DNA from 2 places in the Rheinheimera sp. ATLC3 genome. Region 1 is predicted to be linked to the other one. Evidence: riboswitches for the same ligand, from Rfam matches in the RefSeq annotation. Region 1 holds a riboswitch; the other holds the start of a gene.
What was found. A riboswitch is a leader RNA that binds a small molecule or an ion and turns the genes downstream of it on or off. The one in region 1 is predicted to bind cobalamin.

Region 1 (3,287 bases):
CGGCATTGATAGCGAGCTTTTGCCACAGCGCCGGTTGGATATTATCGGTAAGCGTCACAGGGCCAAGCGCCATATCCATAGCTTGCACCACTTGTTGCTGCTGTACTTTGGCCGCACTATTGAGCGCTGCCAGCGTACTCATACCCTCACCGGTATGCAGCACTGTATCAGCCTGTCTCAATGCGCCGTGGGTTGTTGTCAGAAACCACAGGCCTTGCTGCGGCAACAGCATTGGTGTTACCTGCGCTATGCTGCCCATGCCGTTGTGGCTTAATACCAGTTGCGCATCTGAAGCTAATGCCGGAAGCAAGGCTTGCACGGCTTCTGTTACCGCATAGCTTTTTACCGGTATAAGTACTGCGGAGATGGGCGCCGAAGCAGGCGTAAACTGTAACTGACGATGGGAAAATTTAATCGTCAGCAACCGGGGTTGGCGCAGCCACAGGCTGACATCACAGCCTGCCTGTTGCATGCGGCACGCAGCCAGTAAACCTATAGCGCCCTGGCCAACAATGCTCCAGCTTAACGTTTGCTGCGGGGCCGGATCTTGTGCCACAGGCCACGCACCAGGTAAAAGCTGATGACGCCGGTGATATCAGCTGCAAAATCAAGCCAGTCGCCCTGGCGACGGGTAAAGTAGTGTTGTACCAGCTCTATAGCGCCGCCATAACTGCCAAGCACAATAAAGGCGGTGAGCGGTGCCAGTTTAAAGCCTTTCCACAACAAGGCGGCGAGTAAGGCAAAAATACTAAAATGCACCAGCTTGTCCACGTGAGCAAAGCCAGCGATAACACGGTGGCCGTTTAGCTCAGCCAGAAAGCTTGCCGTAGCCAGCACAAAGAAGGAGAGGCAAAAAACGCGGTAGACAGTCTGCGACACAAAAACCCCCGTAATATATGGCGCTCGGATTGTAACAGTTTTCTGGTTATAATCACCAGCAAACAGAGGCTGTTATAGTCAGGAGATAAAGAATGCCATCCTTCGATATTGTTTCAGAAGTTGATATAAACCAGGCGAAAAACGCCGTAGAGAATGCCAAACGGGAACTGGAGACACGCTTTGATTTTCGTGGCGTTAACGCCAAAATTGAGCTGAACAAAGAGCAAATTGAGCTGACCGCTGAAGCTGATCAGCAAGTCATGCAACTGTTTGATATTTTTGCGACTAAAGCCAGCAAATTGCAGCTGGATGTCAGCAGCTTCAAAATTGAAAAAGAAGAACGTCACGGCAAATTTATCACCCGTCATGTCAGTATCAAGCAGGGTATCGATAAAGAGATGGCGAAAAAAATCGTTAAGCTGGTTAAAGATAGCAGTATCAAAGTGCAGGTCGCGATACAGGGCGAAGAACTGCGGGTAACCGGTAAAAAGCGAGACGATTTACAGGCCGTTATGCAATTGGTGCGTACCAGCGAGCTGGGGCAACCGTTTCAGTTTAAAAATTTCCGCGATTGATTTTTAGCCATCCAGACATCTATTGACATTTTGCCTTGATGGCGTAAACTGCACGCGGCTCCATATGGAGCCGCTTTTTCTGGTGCTGCAGAGCGACTGCAGTTAAACGGGAATCTGGTGTAAATCCAGAGCTGCCCCCGCAACGGTAAACAACTGAGCTGTACTCAAGGCCACTGTCACAGGATGGGAAGGCGGGTGCAGGCGAAAGCAGGTTGTCAGCCCGGAGACCGGCCCGAAAAATTCCTATAACTTGAATAAATGTGCGGTGGGCACGTTTTCGGAGCTTACATGTTTAAACCTGCTTTTGCGGCCGTTCTGGTCGCGTCCTGCTGCTCGGTTGCAGCAGATGATTCTGTTGAACATATCAGTATTTATGCCAATCGTACCGCAACGCCGCAACAAGAAGTGCTAGCCAGTATAACTGTACTGGAGCGCGATGATATCGTTGCGCGCCAGGCCAGCGATTTGCCCGCTTTGCTTGCGCAGTTGCCGGGGATCAGTTTGGCAAGAAGTGGTGGCCGCGGCCAGCTTAGCAGTGTATTTGTACGTGGCGGCGAGACAGATCATACGCTGGTGCTGATAGATGGTGTGCGCAGTGGTTCAGCAACTGCTGGTGCAAGATCTCTGGCAACGTTGCCGCTGGAGCTGATTGAGCGTATTGAAGTGATTCGGGGGCCCCGTGCTGCTTGGTACGGTTCCGATGCTTTAGCAGGTGTGATTGCTATTACTACGCGGCGCAGCAACGGTGTTGAGGCGACTGTTAATGCAGGGAGTTATGGCCAGTTCGGTACTGATGTTAGCATCGTACATCAGGCTGAAAAATTAACGCTTCGGGCTACAGCTGGTGCGAGTGCTGCAGACGGATTTAATGTTCAACCTGAGCTTGATCAGGATAGAGATGGCTATGATCAGCGGTTTGTAAAAGTTGCAGCAGACTATCAAACTGACTGGGGGGTATGGAGTGCGCAGGCTGATGTTGTCTCAGGCTCATATCAATATGATACCTCCTATGGTGATCAAGACCAGGCTGATACGTTAAATCGCACCTACTTACTTGGCTGGCACCATCAGCTTGGCCAGTGGCAGCATCAGGTGCAAGTAAACCGGCAGCTTGATAGCGACGCTGTTTTTGGTCCAACTTCAAGAAGCCCTTTCGTTACCGAACGCGATGAATTTAACTATCAGACATCAACGGCATTGTCTGACAACTTAAATATTCTTGCCGGTATTAACTGGTATCAGGAGAGTGTAGACAAGTCAGCCACTGTCTATGAGCGCTTAAGCCGCAACAACCGTGCAGTGTTTACCGGCGTAAATTATCAGCTAGCCAAGTTGAAACTTGAAGCCGCAGCACGCCGGGACGACGCCACCGAATATGGCAGCAATAATACCTGGCAGCTGGCCGCTGGTTATCAGTTAAATGAGCAATGGAGTTTACGTGCCAGTCGGGGTTCTGCATTTAAAGCACCGACGTTTAACGACCTGTACTTCCCCGGTTCAAATAATCCTGAGTTGTTACCGGAACACGCTGTTTCTGATGAGATTGCCGTAGACTTTGCGGCGGAGAATGTGCAGTTAAGTCTGGCTTGGTTTGACCGCGATGTAACAAACCTGATCCAGTGGGCAGTGACCCGACCAGAGAACGTCGCTAAAGCAGACATTGAGGGGTTTGAGCTTACAGCTGATTATCAGTGGCAGCAGTGGTCACAGAGTTTAGCTTATACCTGGCTGGATGCCAGAGATAACGATAGTGGCTCACGTTTGTTATTGCGCCCTGAAAACAGTATTAACTGGCGCGGCAGTTATACTGCAGATGTGTGGTCGGCATTCGTA
Region 2 (3,287 bases), 440 kb from region 1:
GGCGCATTATAAGTAAAAAGAATACGCTGCCAGCCAGCGAGGTAATAACCCCCAGTGGAATTTCCTGCTGCGGCAAAATTAAGCGGGCCAGATTATCAACCCAAATCATAAACAAGGCACCAACCACTGCCGAGCCCAATAACAAGCGCACCGACGTCACACCAAAAAAATGCCTGACAATATGTGGCACCATCAGACCGACAAAGGCTATGCCTCCGCATTGCGATACGATACATGCGGTCAGTAACGCCGTTGCCAGTAACAATGTCAAACGCAACCGTAATGTATTAACACCAAGCGTACGTGCACTTTCATCACTAAATAGTAACGCATCCAGCTGTCTGCGAAGCGCCAGTGCCAACAGCAGTACTATTAACGTCACCGGTGCCAACAGCGCAACGCTGTGCCAGTCTGTGCGGCTTAAACTCCCCATCAGCCAGAACATAATGCGGTTAGCTGCAAATGGCTCGGCAAAATACAAAATAAAGCTACTTATTGCACTGAGCATAAAAGACACGGCAACACCTGCCAGCAACGTAGTCTCTACTTTACGCCAGCGCTGGCCTGCGCACACAGCAAATACCAGCGCCACGGCAAACAGTGCACCTGCAAACGCCCCCAAAGCCATACTCACCATCTGAGGTGGTAACACAACACTGACAAGTGTCGCTCCCAAACCGGCACCAGCCATCAAACCAAATAAATAAGGATCGGCAAGCGGATTGCGGCTGGCGTTTTGCAAAATAGCGCCACAAATCGCCAGGCCAGCCCCCACTAATACGGCGGTCAGTATGCGGGGCAGTCTTATCTGCCAGACGATTGTATTTAACAGCTCTGCATTAATTGGCAGGTTAAAGCCCTGGCCGGCCAGTAAATAAAACACCTCACGGATACTTAACTTAACGCTGCCAAAAGTCAGGCTTAACAGCACGCTCACTAACAGCAAAATAACAGCGCCCGTCATAGTTCGGCCATAACGACGTCTTAACATCAACGACCTCCATCATCAGGCAAAAAGGTGAGTTGAAGCTTTTGCAACTGTGGATGCAAATAGGTATGGCAGCTCATCCCAAAAACCGGCTGTAATATGGATTCGGTCAGTACCTGGTCTGGTGGGCCAAAACCACACTGTACTCCCTGGTCAAGTAGTAACAGCTTATCGCAGTACATTGCCGCAAGATTTAAGTCGTGCAGGCATGCCAAAGCCGGAATACCCAGATTGCGTACCAGCTGTAATATCTGATGTTGAAACTTTACGTCCAGATGGTTCGTGGGTTCATCAAGCAGTAATATGGCTGGCTGCTGCACCAAAGCACGTGCAATATAAAGTCGCTGCAGCTCACCACCTGACAGCGTATCAACCTGTTGCGTTGTTTTATGTTCCAGCCCTACTTTTTGTAACGCCTGACTTATACACTCGTCATCTTCACTGTTATTAAGTTCAAACCAGCTTTTACGGGGCAAAAGCCCCATAGCGGCGACCTGTTGCACAGTTAAACTGAACAGCGGAGACAAGTTCTGACTAACAACAGCCACAGTGCGCGCCAGCTTTGCCGCACTATATTGCTGCACGGGTATTTTCCGCAGCAGTATAGTGCCGCTGTCTGCAGTATGATGGTTACATAACAAACGCAACAGGCTACTTTTACCGGCACCATTTGGCCCGATAACACCAACAAACTCACCAGGCTGCAGTGAAAAACTAATATTCTGCAAAATAGGCTTATTGTCTAAGCGAAGAGAAATCGCAGATACATTCAGCAAAACCGACTCCTGACAAAGGCAGCCGCCGGCCTGCTATGAGCATGGCATGGCGCTGCTGTGAACTCCCGCACAGAGGCATAACACTAGGCTTAAGCAGGTATCCTGACTTGATGTGATAGCCCACAATCACCCTTCCCGGCGCAAAGCCAGTGGTTACAGATTGCAGCACATCTTACAGTTGCGGGTACAGTGCAGGCCTCTCACCTGCTTCCCTGGCTGGCGGGTATCAACCCGCCCTAAAGCACGCCACAGTGTAACAGAAATATATCTGCTCAGGCATAACAAAACCGCCGGCTTAATGCCGGCGGTTTTGTTATCAGGATTGAATATTGTGCTGTTGGCTATTCGAGTGCACTTAACAGCGTTTTATCCAGACCGTCTTCGTTTAATATTTTGACAATCGCCTGACAGTGTTCAATAGTGAAATCGCCATCGGCAATTTGTGCGTTAAGCATACTGCGTCTTTTCATCACGATATCAGATACCATTTTCTTATCTGAACCGGTTTTATCCATCTTGGTGCTAAGTTTATCCAGAAACGGATACAGATTTTTTTCAGCATCGTAAGCAGCTGATCGCACCGCCGGGTGGAAGTCCTCACAGGCATTAAGGTTCAGCAGATAAAAATTCAGATAACCGGCAACAGTTACCAGTTTATAATCCTGAGTATTCGCCATTGCAGCTGTGGAAAACACCGTTGCCGCAATAATTGCACTTGCCCATTTTTTCATTATGACTTCCTGTTGTTCAGCTTGCGATGCTATTCAATCTAACCACAAAGCCGGTGTTTTGCAACGTTAAGATGCTAAAAAGCAATGCATCATATTATGTAAATAAGCTAACCTGGTATCAGCAAATAACACTCTGCCATTATCGACAGCTACGCTCATCTGCCTGTACTAAAGCCTTATTGCCGCATCATTACTTATATGCAACATTTAATGTCATCCCATTTTGTTACGGAGTTTTTATGCGCTTTGTCACTCTGACCGTCCTGTTGCTGTCGGCCCAGTCCGCATGTGTTCTGGCAAACAACGATTCAGCTATCAGCACGCTAAACCTGAATGACACTATTACCGTATCAGGTTTGTCCAGCGGAGCTTATATGGCTGGCCAATATCATCAGGCATTTGCCAGCCAGGTCAAAGGTGTGGCCATGTTAGCCGGTGGGCCTGTGTACTGCGCGCAAAACAGTCTCGGACTGGCATTGGAGCATTGCTTTAATAAAGACACCAGTGCGCCAGATCTTACGGCAATAGAACAATACCTTACTACAGCGCGTGAAGCTGACAAACTGGCCCCGCTCAGCGCTCAGGCCAATGATAAGATATGGATTCTTAACGGCACTGAAGATAAGACAGTACAACCAAAGCTGGGCGCCCTGCTTTTCCAGCAGTACCAGCAATGGGTTAAACCAGAGAATATCGTGTTCGTTGATGACAAAGCGTTCGCGCATACCTTTCCGACAGACCGCACTGATCTGGGAAGTTGCAGCCAGTCAGAGCCACCGTATCTGGCAAGTT

Region 2: linked by a shared signal. The riboswitch ahead of AC5SV9_RS19015 (ABC transporter ATP-binding protein) and the one ahead of AC5SV9_RS16920 (TonB-dependent receptor domain-containing protein) in region 1 are both predicted to bind cobalamin.

The regions. Positions count from the first base shown of each region.
Region 1 is NZ_CM182103.1:3,633,480-3,636,766, forward strand. It holds gene AC5SV9_RS16905 (ketopantoate reductase family protein) at 1-556, opposite strand, end outside; gene AC5SV9_RS16910 (VanZ family protein) at 523-879, opposite strand; gene AC5SV9_RS16915 (YajQ family cyclic di-GMP-binding protein) at 972-1,454, shown strand; cobalamin riboswitch at 1,518-1,704, shown strand; gene AC5SV9_RS16920 (TonB-dependent receptor domain-containing protein) at 1,743-3,287, shown strand, end outside.
Region 2 is NZ_CM182103.1:4,071,460-4,074,746, reverse strand. It holds gene AC5SV9_RS19020 (FecCD family ABC transporter permease) at 1-991, opposite strand, end outside; gene AC5SV9_RS19015 (ABC transporter ATP-binding protein) at 991-1,764, opposite strand; cobalamin riboswitch at 1,840-2,020, opposite strand; gene AC5SV9_RS19010 (hypothetical protein) at 2,106-2,495, opposite strand; gene AC5SV9_RS19005 (extracellular catalytic domain type 2 short-chain-length polyhydroxyalkanoate depolymerase) at 2,735-3,287, shown strand, end outside.